DNA from 4 places in the Streptomyces platensis genome. Region 2 is predicted to be linked to each of the others. Evidence: riboswitches for the same ligand, from Rfam matches in the RefSeq annotation. Region 2 holds a riboswitch; each other region holds the start of a gene.
What was found. Region 2 has a riboswitch for cobalamin ahead of CP981_RS09305 (cobalamin biosynthesis protein). Riboswitches for the same ligand answer to the same signal wherever they lie in the genome.

Region 1 (3,898 bases), 550 kb from region 2:
GTCCCGGCCGGCCGGATCGACCCACTCACCGCCTATGTAGAGCTTTCCGTGCTCGACGAGGTCGCTCATCGCTGCCGCCTCCTGCGGGTCGGCCGCCTGTCCGGCGGTCCCTGCCGGTTCGCTGTCGTTGCCGGTTCGCTGTCGTTGCCGGCTCGCTGCTGTTGCCGAGGTGCCTCGGGCGCGGTTGCTGACGAGGCATCAGGCCACTCACTTCAGGAACTGATACCAGTTCTACTTGGAGGAGTCCACGACACCGACCGAATCCCAACTCGCCCTGCCGGACCGGATACTTCAAGCCGCTTTGAAACCAGTTCTAGTTATAGTGAGGCCGGGTACCGGGTGTATGCCACACCGAGAGGGGACCGGGATGACCGCGCAGGTGACCGACCACAAGGGCGGGGTGTGGAGCATCGCCGTTCCCATCCCGGACAACCCCCTCGGCCACACCCTCGTCCACCTCCTGGAGACCGACCGCGGGCCGGTGCTCATCGACACCGGCTGGGACGACCCGGATTCCTGGGACACCCTCGTCGCCGGCGTCACCGCCTGCGGGTTCGCCCTCACCGACCTGCACGGCGTCCTGATCACCCATCACCACCCCGACCACCACGGTCTGTCCGCCAAGGTCCGGGAGGCCTCCGGCGCCTGGATCGCGATGCACGCCGCCGACACCGCGGTGGTCCGCCGCACCCGCGCGGCCGAACCGGGCCAGTGGCTCGATTACCTGCTCGCCAAGCTCACGGCGGCGGGCGCACCGGACGACCATCTGGCGCCCCTGCGGAAGGCCCGCGCCACAGGGAACGGCCGGAAACTGCCCGGTCGGCAGGCCGCGCTGCCGGACCGCGGCATCGACCCCGGCGAACTTCTCGACCTGCCGGGACGCCGGGTACGCGCCATCTGGACGCCCGGCCACACCCCCGGCCATGTGTGCCTCCACCTGGAGGAGGAGCACCCCTCGGCGCGGACGCCCGGCTTCGGCCGGCTGTTCTCCGGCGACCACCTCCTGCCCGGCATCACCCCGCACATCGGCCTGTACGAGGCCCCGGACGCGGAGGGGAGTCCGCCCGGCCCGCACGGCATGGAGAGCTCCGGGGAGGACGCCGACCCCTTGGGCGACTATCTCGACTCCCTCGAACGCGTCGCCCGGCTCGCCCCCGCCGAGGTACTGCCCGCCCACCAGCACGCCTTCACCGACGCCGGCGGCCGGGTGCGCGATCTCATCGCCCACCACGAAGAGCGGCTGGCCCAGCTCAAAACCCTGCTCCAGGAACCGCGCACCGTCTGGCAGCTCGCCATGGCCATGGAGTGGAACCGCCCGTGGGAGCAGATCCCTTACGGCTCCCGCAATATCGCTGTCTCGGAGGCCGAGGCCCATCTGCGCCGTCTGGTGAAGCAGGGGCGTGCGGAGTGGGTGCCGGGGTCGGATCCGGTGCGGTATCAGGCGGTGTGAGGGGGCGGCCTTCTCGCGTTGCCGCTGTCCCGGTTGGTCCGGCTTGTTGCCGCTGTGTGCCGGGGGCCGCGGGCGGGAGGGGAGTCCGGGGCGCGGTCGGGGGCACGGTCGGGGCACGGTCGGCCGGTGGGCAGCCGGTTCGGTGACCGGCTTCCGGTCCGCTCGTGCCCGGATCCCATCCGTCCCGCCGGTACGAGGCTCCCGTCCGTCCCGCCCGTGCCTGGATCCCGCCCGTGCCCGGCGCCGGGGCGCCCGCCCCGTGCGCGGCTCGCGCGCCGCTCCGCCCGGCTCGTGCCGGATTTTGTCGGCTCGTACGTGCGAGCGAGCGCCCGTCGGGTGCCGGTTAAGGTGTGCGGGACAACTTCATCCGTACCCGATCGGGGGAAGCCGGTGGAAATCCGGCGCTGACCCGCAACCGTGAGGACGGCCCGCCCGTACCGCGCCGACTGGCCGGAAGGACGGCCGTACGAGCCGGAGCACCCGAGGGGGCACGACCAAGGCTCCCGCCACCGGAACCGTCCGCCACAGGGACGGCCGGTGCGCGGCACCGTCGAGGTATACGGAGCTGAGCCCGGTGCCACCGCGTCCGCGATCCAAGGGGATCGTCGCGCGGGCGGTCGGCCGAGCGCGGCTGCGTCCATCGCCGCGACCCGACCCGAGAGGCACCGACCCGATGGCCCCCATGGCTTCCATGGCTCACCAGGCCCCCCTGACGCACCCCGTCGCCTTCCTGGCGCGCCGCGCCGCCACGGCGCTGGCGGCCGTGGCGGTGCTGGGCGCGGCCGCTGCCCCCGCCGCGTACGCCGACGCCGCCGACGCGTCCGCGTCCCCCAAGAAGCTGCCGGACGGCCTGTACGGCACCAAGGATCCGCAGTACGACGGGGTGTGGCGGCAGTCGCTCGCGCTGCTGGCGCAGGACACGGTGGGGGTGCGGCCGGCCGCGTCCGGTGTGCGCTGGCTGGTCGGGCAGCAGTGCGCCGACGGCGCGTTCACCGCCTTCCGCGCCGAGCCCGGCAAGCCCTGTGACGCCAAGACCATGCGGGACACCAACCAGACGGCCGCCGCGGTGCAGGCGCTGGCCGCGCTCGGCGGGCACAGCGACACCGTGAAGAAGGCCGTGGGCTGGCTGAAGTCGGTGCAGAACGACGACGGCGGCTGGAGCTCGATGCCCGGTTCGCCCAGCGACGCCAACTCCACGTCCGTGGTCATCGGCGCACTCGCGGCGGCGGGCGAGAAGCCGCAGTCGGTGACCTCGAAGAAGGGCGGCAAGACCCCGTACGACGGGCTGCTCACCTTCCAGCTGGGCTGTGACGCGAAGGAGGGCGAGCGCGGCGCGTTCACCTTCCAGCTCAAGGGTGCCGCCCCGAACGCCGACGCCACCGCGGCGGCCGCGACCGGAGCGCTCGGCAAGGGCTTTGTCGTGGCGCCCGCGGACCAGCGGTCGGACACCCCGGTGAAGCCACTGAGCTGCAAGGACGGCGGGGACGCGAAGAAGGACGATCCGGAGCGGGCCGCGGCGGGCGGTGGCGCCTACCTCGTCGCGCAGCTCGACAAGAACGGGCAGCATCTGCTCTCCGCGATGCCGGGCGCCGAGAAGCAGCCCGATGTCGGCAACACCGCCGACGCTGTCGTGGCGCTGGCGGCCGGCGGGCACGGTGCCGCTGCCGCGAAGCCGCTGAAGTGGCTGGAAAAGAACGCCACGGACTGGGCCAAGCAGAACGGGCCCGCCGCGTACGCCCAGCTGGTGCTGGCCGCGCACGCCACCGGCACCGACCCGCGCTCCTTCGGCGGCACCGACCTGGTGGCCGCGCTCAACGCCACCGGCCCCAAGCCGGCCGCCGCGGCGCAGAAGGACACCAGGGACGCCGACGACGCCGCGGACGGTGGCGGCATCGGGGTGTGGTGGGTCATCGGCGTCGGCCTCGCCATCGGCGCCGGTATCGGGTTCCTGCTGAGCAGCCGTAAGAAGAATCAGCTCTGATGCGGCGTACCAGGATCGCCGGCGCCGTGCTGCTGGCCGGTACGGTCACCGGCCTGGCAGCCGGGCCCGCGCAGGCGCAGGAGTACCGCTACTGGTCGTTCTGGGACGGCAAGGGCGGCTCCTGGGCGTATGCCACCGAGGGGCCGGCCACCCAGCGGCCGGCCGACGGCGCGGTCGAGGGCTTCCGCTTCACCGTCGGCGCGGACTCCGCCGGGGCCGGTAAGCCGCGCCCGGCCGCCGACTTCGACGCGATCTGCCGCGACACCCCGGCCAAGGACGGCCGCAAGCGGATCGGCATCGTGCTGGACTTCGGCACCGCGGCGGACGCGCCCGGCGGCGAGCGGCCGCCGAAGGCCAGGACGGAGTGTGCGCAGGTGCCGGAGGACGCCTCGGCGGGCGAGGCGCTGGCGGCGGTCGCCCGGCCGCTGCGCTACGACGCCAACGCCTTGCTGTGTGCCATCGCCGGC
Region 2 (3,898 bases):
GAACCGCTTGCCGGGGATGCCCTGTTCCAGGATCTGCCGCAGGGCGCGGGTGAAGACACTGCCGCCGGTGGGCTCCTCGCCGCTGAAGATCCGGCGGTTGGGCTGTGCGGCCATCAGCAGCGAGGTGGGGGTGCGGCAGGCGTGGAAGGCCTCCCCGGCGTTGCCGGCGTAACAGCACTCCAGGACGATCACGATCCGGTCGGCCCGCGCGTTGTCCAGGTAGGACAGCACCGTGTCCTGCCAGGAGACGGTTTTGTGCCGCCGTTCCGAGGCACCGACCATGAGCTGGAGATTGCCGCCGTCCCGCCCCACCCGGCCGTGGCCGGAGAAGTACACCAGCAGCAGCCCGCGGGCCTCCTGGGTGACGGCGTCCAGGGCCTGTTCGACCTCCCAGGGCTCCTGGGGCCGGCAGATGACGACCTCGCCCTTGGTGAAGAGGTCGGTGCCGGGGGCCAGCAGGACGCGTTCGAGTTCCCCGGGGTTGTCCCGCACCGCGGGCAGCGGCCGCAGATGCCGGTAGTCGTCGACGCAGATCAGCAGCGCCCGGTTGACCTTGCCCCGTGCGTCGTATTCGGACATCCGGCTCAGTCCCCGGCGGTGCTGGTGCCCCCGCTCGCCGGGCTGCCGGGATCGGGGCGTTCGGGGGCCGCGGCGCCCGGTCCCGGCTCGCCCAGTGCGCGCAGTTCGCCGTCCCCGCCGCCGACCGCCACGGCGGGCCGTTCGCCGGTGTCGCGTTCCTCCCTGCGGCGGCGCAGCCACTCGCGCAGGGCGATACCCATGCTCTTGGTGATCTCGGCGGCGACCGCGCCGACCACGACCAGGATCAGGTCGTCGACGCCGATGGCCATGTCGCCGGGGCCGTCGTCGCGCTCCCCCGCCGGCCTCAGTTCCCACTCGTGCGACCGCCGGTTCAGCCAGGGCTCGCGCTCCAGCCACGCCTTGAGGTCCTCGACGTCCTGCTCAGGATTGTTCGTGCCCGTGATCCTGATACGGATCTCATGTCGGTCAGCGCGCTGCGGCATCCCCCGGCCCCCTTCCGGCGGCCCCTTCGCCGCCGTGCACCAGATAGTGACGCGGGATCAGGTGTGCGGGCAACCGTCCGTGACCCCTCAGCCACGCTGTGGCGTGCACCACAGCGCCTGCCACAGGGCAGCGTCGCAGGTCAAGGGTGAGTTGACGGCGTTCGCGGGGCGTGGTGGACTGCCGGAGCCAATCGGCGACAGCAGAGGAAGTCCGGTGCGAATCCGGCGCGGTCCCGCCACTGTCACCGGGGAGCGTTCCTCCAGCGAAGGCCACGGTCCGCCTCGCATACGTCGGATGACGTACGCGGGACTGGAAGGCCGGAGGACACGCCGATCCGGGAGCCAGGAGACTCTGGTCGCCGTCACGTCGAGCCAGGGCGCGGACCCTGAGTGAGGACATACCGCCATGCCCGGCCGCCCCTTGAGATCTCCACTGCCCGCTGCCGCAGGGCTCCTTCGGGCCCGGGCGGGACGTCACGGACGCGCCCGCACGGCGGTCTGACCCGATGCGCGGCGAACACGCGGGATATGTGTACGGCGCGGCCCTCGGCTTTCTCGGCGACCTGATCGCGGCGGATCCGCGGCGCGGCCATCCGGTGGCCGCGTTCGGCCGGGCCGCGGGTGCCGTCGAGCGCCGGCTGTGGCGCGACCACCGCGGTTACGGGGCGGCTCATGCCGTGCTGTGTGCGGGCGGGGCCGCCGCCGGTGCCGCGCTGCTGCAGCGCGCCGTGCGGGGCGGCGCTCCCGCTGCTCCGCTGTCGCTCCGTGGTGGCGCCGGGATCGCGCTGACCGCGGCGACGGTCTGGGCCGTGCTGGGCGGCACCTCGCTGGGCCGGGAGGCGCGGGCCGTCGGCGGGGCGCTGACGGCGGGTGATCTGGACGTGGCACGGGAGCGGCTGCCGCATCTGTGCGGGCGCGATCCGCAGGCGCTGGACGGGCCGCAGATGGCCCGTGCGGTGGTGGAGTCCGTCGCCGAGAACACCTCCGACGCGGTGGTCGGCGCCCTGGTATGGGGCGCGTTGGGCGGAGTGCCCGGCCTGGTGGCGTTCCGCGCGGTGAACACCCTGGACGCGATGGTGGGGCACAAGTCGCCGCGCTACCGCCGTTTCGGCTGGGCCGCGGCCCGGCTCGACGATCTCGCCGGCTGGCCCGGCTCCCGGCTGACCGCCGCGCTGACCGTGCTCGCGGGCCCCGACCGGCGCGGTGCGCTGCGGGCCTGGCGGGCGGACGGCGGTGCGCATCCGAGCCCCAACGCGGGCCCGGTGGAGGCGTCGTTCGCGGGTGCGCTGGGCGTACGGCTGGGCGGCAGGCTGGCGTACGGCGGGCGGGTGGAGGACCGTCCGGTGCTCAACGGCGCGGCGCCGCCGGTGGCGGTGCCGGACATCGAACGGGCGGTGCGGCTCTCCCGCAGGGTGAACGTGCTGGCACTGGTGACGACGGTGGCGGCGCGGGCGGCGGTCGGCGCTGCGCGGGCGGCGGCGGCTCGGAGAGCGGCGGCTCGGGGAGCGGTGACTGCGGCGGCTCGGGGGGCCGGGGGGCGCGGGCGGGTGGCGGGCTCGGTCCGCGGGCGTGAGGCGGGGCCGGTATGAGGCCGTCCGTTTTTTCCCCGCCGCCCACCCCCCTTCGGGGGGTGGGCGGGTGTAGTGACCCGGAGCGGGTGGGCGGGTGTAGTGACCCGAAGCGCAGGAGGAGGACCCGGTGAACGGGCGGTTGAAGGCAGCCGGCGGGGTGGTCGGCGGTGGCCTGTTGGTGGCCGGGACGACGTCCGACGCCGGTAAGAGCGTGGTGACGGCCGGGATCTGCCGCTGGCTGGTCCGGCAGGGCGTCCGGGTGGCGCCCTTCAAGGCACAGAACATGTCGCTGAATTCGTTCGTCACGCGCGAGGGCGCGGAGATCGGACGGGCCCAGGCGATGCAGGCCGCCGCGGCGCGGGTGGAGCCGACCGCGCTGATGAACCCCGTCCTGCTCAAGCCGGGCAGTGACCGCAGCAGCCAGGTGGTGCTGCTGGGGAAGCCGGTGGGCGAGCTCAGCGCCCGGGGGTACTTCGGGGGGACGTCCCCAGGGGAGGCGCAGTACGCGGGCCGCCGGGAGCAGTTGCTCGGGACGGTGACCGACTGCCTCCAGGAGCTGCGGCGTACCCATGACGCGGTGATCTGTGAGGGCGCCGGCAGTCCCGCCGAGATCAATCTGCGGCGTACCGACATCGTGAACATGGGCCTCGCACGGGCCGCCCGTATCCCGGCGGTGGTGGTCGGTGACATCGACCGCGGCGGGGTGTTCGCCTCGTTCTTCGGCACCACCGCTCTGCTGTCCAAGGAGGACCAGGCGCTGATCGCGGGGTACATGGTCAACAAGTTCCGGGGCGATGTGACGCTGCTGGAGCCGGGCCTTGCGATGCTGCGCGGCCTCACGGGGCGGCAGACGCTGGGCGTGCTGCCCTTCGCGCACGGGCTCGGCATCGACGAGGAGGACGGTCTGCGGGTCTCGCTGCGCGGCGCGGTGCGCGAGAGCGTGGTGGCACCACCGCACGGGGCGGATGTGCTGCGGGTGGCGGTCTGTGCCGTCCCGCTGATGTCGAACTTCACGGACGTGGACGCGCTGGCCGCCGAACCGGGCGTGGTGGTGCGGTTCGTGGACCGGCCCGAGGAGCTGGCCGACGCCGACCTGGTGGTGCTGCCGGGGACCCGGGGCACCGTACGGGCGCTGGCATGGCTGCGGGAGCGCGGCCTGGCGGACGCGATCGCCCGGCGGGCCGCCGGGGGGCGCCCGGTGCTGGGCATCTGCGGCGGCTTCCAGATGCTGGGCGAGCGCATCGAGGACGAGGTCGAGTCGAAGGCGGGCGTGGTCGACGGGCTGGGGCTGCTGCCCGTACGGGT
Region 3 (3,898 bases), 4.7 Mb from region 2:
ACGCGCGGCGAGTGGATGTCATAGACCCCGGGTCCCACCTCGCGCGGATAGCCGGCCGTGGCGAGCTCCGAGGCGACCTGCATATGGGAGCGGGCCGCCTCCAGGCTGATGACATCGGCGTCGAGGTCCTCGATGGCCCGGAGGATGTCACCGAACTCCGCGTAGCACATATGGGTGTGGATCTGGGTGTCCGGACGGACCCCGCCGGTGGTGAGGCGGAACGCCTCGGTGGCCCAGGCCAGGTACGCGGCGTGGCCGGCCGCGCGCAGCGGCAGCGTCTCGCGCAGGGCGGGCTCATCGACCTGGATGACCGAGGTGCCCGCCGCCTCCAGGGCGTTCACCTCGTCGCGCAGCGCGAGCGCCACCTGGCGGGCGGTGTCGCCCAGCGGCTGGTCGTCGCGGACGAAGGACCAGGCGAGCATGGTGACCGGGCCGGTGAGCATGCCCTTGACCGGCCGCTCGGTCAGCGACTGGGCATAGCGGGTCCAGCGCACCGTCATCGGCTCGGGACGGGAGATGTCCCCGGCCAGGATCGGCGGCCGGACATAGCGGGTCCCATAGGACTGCACCCAGCCGTGCTGGGTGGCGAGGTAGCCGGTCAGCTGCTCGGCGAAGTACTGGACCATGTCGTTGCGTTCCGGTTCGCCGTGCACCAGGACGTCGATCCCGGCCTTCTCCTGGAAGGCGAGCACCTCACGGATCTCCGCCGAGATCCGCTCCTCGTACCCCTCGGTGTCCAGCCGTCCGGCCCGCAGATCGGCCCGCGCCGTGCGCAGTCCGGCGGTCTGCGGGAACGAGCCGATCGTGGTGGTCGGCAGCAGCGGCAGCCGGAGGTGCGCACGCTGGGCGGCGGACCGCTCGGCGTACGGCTGGGAACGGCGGCCGTCGGCGTCGGTGACGGCCGCGGCGCGGGCGCGCACCGCCGGGTCATGGGTGAGCGTCGAGCCCGCCCGGGAGGCCAGGTCCGCGCGGTTGGCGGCGAGTTCGGCCGCGATGGCGCCGGTGCCCCGGGCCAGACCGCGCGCCAGTGTCACGATCTCCGTGGTCTTCTGCCGGGCGAAGGCCAGCCAGCGGACGATCTGCGGGTCGATGTCCCGCTCGGCCCCGGTGTCCAGTGGGACGTGCAGCAGCGAGCAGGAGGACGACACATCGACCTGCTCGGCCAGCCCGAGCAGTGTGCCCAGGGTCGCCAGCGACTGCTCGTAGTGGTTGATCCACACATTGCGGCCGTTGACGACACCGGCGACCAGCCGCTTGCCGGGCAGCCCGCCGACCGCCGCGAGATCCTGGAGGTTGCCGGCCGCGGGCCCGGTGAAGTCCAGGGCCAGGCCCTCGACGGGTGCCTTGGCCAGCACCGGCAGTGCCTCGCCCAGCCGGTCGAAGTACGAGGCGACCAGCAGTTGCGGGCGGTCGGTGAGCGTACCGAGGTCCCGGTAGGCGCGGGCCGCGGCGTTCAGCGCGGCGGGGGAGCGGTCCTGGACCAGTGCCGGCTCGTCCAGCTGCACCCAGCGGGCGCCGGCCGCCCGCAGATCGGCGAGCACCTCGGCGTAGACGGGCAGCAGCCGGTCGAGCAGTGTCAGCGGATCGAAGCCGGCCGCGACGCCGGGTGCGGGCTTGGCCAGCAGGAGGTAGGTGACCGGCCCGACGAGGACCGGCCGGGCGGCGAGCCCGAGGCCCCGTGCCTCCGTCAGCTGGGCGACCTGCTCGGAGGAGTCCGCGGCGAAGACCGTGTCCGGCCCCAACTCCGGTACGAGATAGTGGTAGTTGGTGTCAAACCACTTGGTCATTTCCAGTGGCGCCACGTCCTGGGTGCCGCGGGCCATGGCGAAATAGCCGTCCAGCCCGTCGACAGCCACCGCGGCGCGGTGCCGCGCCGGGATCGCGCCGACCATCACGCTGGTGTCCAGGACGTGGTCGTAGTACGAGAAGTCGCCGGTCGGCACCTCATGGACGCCGGCCGCGGCGAGCTGCTGCCAATTGCCGCGGCGGAGATCGGCGGCGGTGGCGCGGAGCGCGTCGGCGTCGACGCGGCCCTTCCAGTAGCCCTCGATGGCCTTCTTCAGTTCACGGTTCGGCCCCTGACGGGGGTAGCCGTGCACGGTCGCTCGTGCTGCCGCGGCTGCGGACCTGCTGGTCACGGAACTCTCCTTCGCGAGTCTGTCTCCATGGACCACGGGACGGGTCGAGGGCGCGAAGGGACGGCAAACCCGGCGGGGCCCGGCGCTCTGCCGCCGGCCGTGCCCGCCTGAGTGTCCGCCGACCCGCCCTCGAGGTCACCGAGATCACCCCGCGCACCGGTCGCGCGGGGGCACTGGCAGGTCTTCGGACTCGCGGGCACATCCGCCGAAGGCGGACATCTACTGGCCGTCGCTTCCCAGACCCGGCCGGGCCCAGTGCGTATGACGGCGGTCGTTCCCACTCACCGCTGCGGGGCAGTCCCGGAATTCCACCGGGTTCCCTCTTGCGACGCGCCTGCCTGGCGGGCAGGGCGAACCAGTTGCACCGGCCACCCTAGGCGCTGCCGCCCGGATCGGACACCGCGACCGGACCTCCCGCAGGTGACATGGGCCACCGCCGGGGCCACCACGCGCCCCCGCCCGCGGTGCCGTGGCTTGCCCTGGAGTGCACTCCAGCTCCTAGCGTGGGCGTACGACCTACAGCTGTCGCTGAACGGCTGTCGCTGAACGAAGGGAACCTCGTGCGCTACACACTGTTCGGCAGGACCGGTCTGCGGGTGAGTGAGCTGAGTCTGGGCGCCATGACCATGGGCGACGACGGGGGCCCGGGCGGCGCCAAGGACACCAGCGGCCGGATCCTGGACGCCTACGCGGACGCGGGCGGCAACTTCATCGACACCGCGAACAACTACACCGGCGGCACCTCCGAGCGGATCCTCGGTGAGCTGCTGGAAGGCCGCCGGGACCGCTTCGTTCTGGCGAGCAAATACACCTGTGCGACCCACAAGGGCGATGTGAACGCGGCGGGCAACCACCGTAAGAACCTGGTCCGGTCGGTGGAGGCGAGCCTGGACCGGCTGCGGACCGACCATCTCGATGTGCTGTGGGTGCACGCCCGGGACAACTTCACGCCGGTGGAGGAGGTCATGCGGGCGCTCGATGACCTGGTGCGCTCGGGCAAGGTCCTCTACATCGGCGTGTCCGACTGGCCCGCCTGGGAGATCGCGCAGGCCAACACCCTTGCCGAGCTGCGCGGCTGGACCGCGTTCGCGGGCTCACAGCTGCGCTACAACCTGCTGGAGCGGACGCCGGAGCGGGAACTGCTGCCGCAGGCCCGTGCCTTCGATCTGGCCGTGCTGGCCTGGGCGCCGCTCGCGGCCGGCAAGCTCACCGGCAAGTACCGCCGCGGGGAGACCGGCCGGCTGGCCGCCGTGGACGACGGCGGCACCCCGGACCACCGCGAGGAGGAGACCCTCACCGCGGTGCTGGAGGTCGCCGAGCAGGGCGGCTGGAGCCCCGCGCAGGTGGCCCTGGCATGGCTGCGCAGCCGGCCCGGCAACATCATTCCGATCGTCGCCGCCACCAAGGAGAGCCAGCTGCGCGACAATCTCGGCGCCGTCGATGTCACCCTGGACGCCGACGCGCTGGACCGGCTCGACCGGACCAGCGCGGTGCCGCTGGGCTTCCCGCACGACTTCCTGCGGCAGCCGGGCATCATCGAGAACGTCTACGGCGACCGCTGGGCCGAGATCGAGGACCGGCGCTCCACCTACCGCCGTACGGCGAGCGAGATCCGCTGACCCGACGCCCCTATGACGGACGCCGCCGCCTGAACAGTCAGGCGGCGGCGTCCGTTTCGTTCAGCGCGGGGGTGCCGGCCGGGTCAGTTCAGCGCGCTGCGCTGCTGCCACTGCTGCCAGCTCTCCTGCCAGACCTCCAGG
Region 4 (3,898 bases), 610 kb from region 2:
GACCGCCATGAGCACTTCGGGCGCCCGCGCGCCGACGCCGAGCGGTTCGTCCACGCCTCGGACGAGGCCAACGCCCGGGTGGTGGCGGCCACGCGCGACCGCGCCGACCTCGTCATCACCTTCACACCTGAAGAGGCCCCGCCGCCGGCAGGGTCATAACCTCCCGCCGCCCGCCGGCGAGCAGCCCGGCCACCGACAGCGCACCCCACCCCACGGACACCGCCACCGCCGCCAGCTTCCGGTCGCGGCCGGGCAGCGTCACACCGAGCAGAACGGCGTCCCCGAAGTCGGCCGCGATCCGCACATACGCGGCGGTGCGCAGCGCCGGGCCCTCCGGGGCCATTGCCAGCGCCAGCCCGCTCACCGCATCCCGCCACGCCAGCGGACGCAGCGAGGTGCGCGTCGCCCGCTCGGTCCGTCCCTCCGCATCGACCAGCCCCGAGGGCCGTGCCAGCAGAGCGGGCACCGCGGTCACCGCCGCCCCGTAGACCGCCGTGGCGACCCCGACCGCACGCAACAGACCGACCTTCATCCGCCATCCACCTTTCCTCGCCCACCGACCACACGAGCCTCATCCCACCCATCCACCCCCTCAACTCCATTCCGCGGCAGGCCCCTTCCCAAACGACATCAACGATGTCACCATGACATCAGAAGTGTCATTGAGGGGGATGTCGGTGAAGCGGGCGACACGGACGCCGATGGGGACGTCAAGGGAGATGCCGAAGGACATGAGGGGGCTGCGGTGAGGGATACCGAAGGGGAGGGCGCCGGGGGGCCGGCGACCACCGAAGATCTGCTGTACGACGTCATCCGACGCCTGTGGCCCCTGCACCGCACGGTCGTCCGCGCGGTGGAGCGCGAGCTCGCCGACACGGGCATGACCGCCGGCGAACACGCACTGCTGGACGCCCTGCGCACCGAAGGGCCGCGCACCGTCCCGCAGTTGGCGCGTTCGATGGGGCTCGACCGCCAGCCGGTGCAGCGCTGGGTGAACCACGCCGCGGAGCTGGGCCTGGTCGTCACGGCCCCGAACCCCGCCCACCGCCGCTCGCCCCTGATCCGGCTCACGGGCGACGGCACGGCGGCGATACGCGGGGTCCAGCAGTTCGAGGCGACGGAGCTGCGGCAGCGGCTTGCCGACCTGCCCGCCGAGGACGTCCGCACCGCGCTGCACGTACTCGACCGACTCGGCGAGGAATTCCGGCACCTGGCGAACGGCTCGCGCGTTCAACGGGAGGAAACCGACAGTCAGGGCAGTCGGGACAGTCGTGGCAGTGAAGGCAGTAACGGCAGCAACCGTCGTCACGGCAGCGCTGAAGGCCACGACGACAGACCCGCCCCGCCCCCTCTCATGCACAAAGGACGGTCAGGAGAATGACGCGGAGAATCACCGCCTGGTCCGAGATCGACAACGGCATCGTGCCGATCGACGAGGGCGAGCTGTTCTACGAGACGGCCGGCTCGGGCCCCGCGGTGGTGCTGCTGCACGGCGGCATGCTCGACCAGCACATGTGGGACGAGCAGTTCACCTGGCTGGTCAACTCCGGCCTGCGCGCGATCCGTTACGACGCCCGCGGCCATGGCCTGTCCTCCACCGTGACCGGCGACTTCGCCCACCACGACGACCTGTGTGCCCTGCTCGACGCACTCGATGTCCCCAGCGCCGTCCTCGTCGGTCTTTCCCACGGTGCACGGGTCGCGCTGGACGCCGCCCTCGCCCACCCCGGCCGGGTGACGGCCCTCGCGCTCGCCTCCCCGGGAATCAGCGGCCGGGCCTTCACCGACCCCTTCGTCCTGGCGCACATCAAGGAGCAGGTGGCCGCGATCGGCGCACCGGACGGCGCGGAGCGGTATGTCGAACACTTCCTGCGGATATGGGTGGACGGGCCGCATCGTGAGCCGTCCGCGGTGCACCCGGGATTCCGCGAACGGATGCGCGCCTCGGCCGAGGCCAATGTGGAGGTCCATGCCGACGGCATGGGCGCCGGTATGCCCCTCGAAGTCGGCGCCGCCGACCGCCTCGGGGAGATCCGGGTGCCGACGGTCGTGTTCGACGGCGACCTCGACAGCCGGGACATCTCCACCAATGCCCATGCGATAGCCCTGACCGTCCCGGGCGCCCGAAGGGTCCGAATACCGGGTGCGGCCCATATGGTCAACCTGGAGAACACCCCGCTCTTCGACCACGAACTGCACGCGTTCCTCTCGTCGCTGGACTACTGACCCACTGCGACCGGCCCCCTGTGCCCGGCCCCGCCTGTGACCGGTCCACCGCGGGCCGCGCCCGCGCAGATGGCGGAAAACCCCCACACACCTCGCGCCACGGGGGTGGCGGCTAGAGTGGCCGGGCCGTGGTGTTCGGGAAGCCGGTGACGGACCTTGTGGTCCCAGCCCGGAGCGGCCCTCGCCACTGTGATCGGGGAGTTTCCACCCCTTCCGCGGGCGCCTGGCGCGCCCGCGGCGCCACTGACCGCAGCCCGCGGCCGGGAAGGCGGGGGCGGACGCGGGCACCCGTAAGCCAGGAGACCGGCCACGGCATCTCACGAACTGATCCACGAGGTGCTGGAGCGTGACCGCCCGGATGGCCCTGTCCACCGATACCCCGAACTCCCCTGCCCCCGCCACGTTCCGCTGGCGCCGGCAGGACACCGTCCGTACCGCGGGTCTGATGGCCGTCATAGCCGGGCTGCATGTCGTGGCCTTCGGCGTGCTCTTCCTGCTCGTGGTACCGAACCACTACGCCGTCGGAAGCCAGGTCTTCGGCGTCGGGCTCGGCGTCACCGCGTACACCCTCGGTATGCGGCATGCCTTCGACGCCGACCACATCGCCGCGATCGACAACACCACCCGCAAGCTGATGGCCGACGGCAAGCGGCCGGTGTCGGTCGGCTTCTGGTTCGCCCTCGGCCACTCCAGCGTGGTCGTGGCGATGGCGGCCCTGGTGGCCGGTGGCGCCCAGCTCGCCGGCACACTGCTCAACGACGAGTCCCGTACGCACCAGATCCTGGGCACCGTCGGCACCACGGTCTCGGGCACCTTCCTCTACCTCATCGCCGCCCTCAACCTCATCGCGCTGGCCGGGATCTGGCGGGTCTTCCGAGGGATGCGCGACGGCCACTACGACGAGGCCGAGCTGGAGCAGCGTCTCGACGCGCGCGGCTTCATGAACCGCTTCCTGGGACGGTTCACCCGCTCCATCTCCCGTCCCGGCCAGATGTTCCCGCTCGGCTTCCTCTTCGGGCTCGGCTTCGACACCGCGACCGAGGTGACCCTGATGGTGATGGCGGGCAGCGGTGCCGCGGCGGGTCTGCCCTGGTACGCGATCCTGTGTCTGCCGCTGCTGTTCGCCGCCGGAATGAGCCTGTTCGACACCCTGGACGGCACCTTCATGAACTTCGCCTACCAGTGGGCATTCGCCAACCCGGTGCGCAAGGTCTACTACAACCTCACCATCACCGGTCTGTCGATCGCCGTCGCCTTCTTCATCGGCACCATCGAGCTGGTCACCGTGCTGCACGACAAGCTCGGCCTCAACGACGCGCTGACCGGCTGGATTTCCGGCCTCGACCTCGACAATGTCGGCTTCATCATCGTCGGCCTGTTCGTGGTGGTGTGGGCCGCGGCGCTGGCGTACTGGCGACTGGCCGGCGTCGAAAAGCGCTGGGCGGAGCGCGCCGGACGAGCCGAGCCGCCGGAGCAGGCCGCGCCGGGAACGTGAGGAACGGCGGCCCGGCGCCTGCTCGCGCGCCGCGCCTCAGGTCGCCGAGCCCGCCGCGGCGCCCGTCTCCCGGTCCGGCCCCCACTGCTCCAGCGCCGCCGCCAGATCGAGCGGCAGCAACCGGTCCGGCTGGTCCGGGCCCGGCCAGTCCTCCCGCGGGACCCGCCACATCACCTC

Region 1: it holds a riboswitch for cobalamin, as region 2 does, so the genes downstream of both, CP981_RS11755 (SCO2321 family membrane protein) here and CP981_RS09305 (cobalamin biosynthesis protein) in region 2, are expected to answer to the same signal.
Region 3: it holds a riboswitch for cobalamin, as region 2 does, so the genes downstream of both, metE (5-methyltetrahydropteroyltriglutamate--homocysteine S-methyltransferase) here and CP981_RS09305 (cobalamin biosynthesis protein) in region 2, are expected to answer to the same signal.
Region 4: it holds a riboswitch for cobalamin, as region 2 does, so the genes downstream of both, nicT (Nickel transporter NicT) here and CP981_RS09305 (cobalamin biosynthesis protein) in region 2, are expected to answer to the same signal.

The regions. Positions count from the first base shown of each region.
Region 1 covers NZ_CP023691.1:2,698,376-2,702,273, forward strand. Annotated here, with positions in the region: gene CP981_RS11745 (aldehyde dehydrogenase) at 1-69, opposite strand, end outside; gene CP981_RS11750 (Strvi_7410 family MBL fold metallo-hydrolase) at 368-1,450, shown strand; cobalamin riboswitch at 1,780-1,900, shown strand; gene CP981_RS11755 (SCO2321 family membrane protein) at 2,124-3,431, shown strand; gene CP981_RS11760 (SCO2322 family protein) at 3,431-3,898, shown strand, end outside.
Region 2 covers NZ_CP023691.1:2,144,857-2,148,754, forward strand. Annotated here, with positions in the region: gene CP981_RS09295 (caspase family protein) at 1-579, opposite strand, end outside; gene CP981_RS09300 (hypothetical protein) at 585-1,022, opposite strand; cobalamin riboswitch at 1,226-1,375, shown strand; gene CP981_RS09305 (cobalamin biosynthesis protein) at 1,529-2,611, shown strand; gene CP981_RS09310 (cobyric acid synthase) at 2,721-3,898, shown strand, end outside.
Region 3 covers NZ_CP023691.1:6,878,459-6,882,356, forward strand. Annotated here, with positions in the region: gene metE (5-methyltetrahydropteroyltriglutamate--homocysteine S-methyltransferase) at 1-2,138, opposite strand, end outside; cobalamin riboswitch at 2,311-2,498, opposite strand; gene CP981_RS30365 (aldo/keto reductase) at 2,699-3,757, shown strand; gene CP981_RS30370 (L,D-transpeptidase) at 3,841-3,898, opposite strand, start outside.
Region 4 covers NZ_CP023691.1:2,754,686-2,758,583, forward strand. Annotated here, with positions in the region: gene CP981_RS12010 (nucleoside/nucleotide kinase family protein) at 1-159, shown strand, start outside; gene CP981_RS12015 (hypothetical protein) at 122-532, opposite strand; gene CP981_RS12020 (MarR family winged helix-turn-helix transcriptional regulator) at 746-1,381, shown strand; gene CP981_RS12025 (alpha/beta fold hydrolase) at 1,378-2,226, shown strand; cobalamin riboswitch at 2,339-2,552, shown strand; partial or broken gene nicT (Nickel transporter NicT) at 2,563-3,721, shown strand; gene CP981_RS12035 (VOC family protein) at 3,758-3,898, opposite strand, start outside.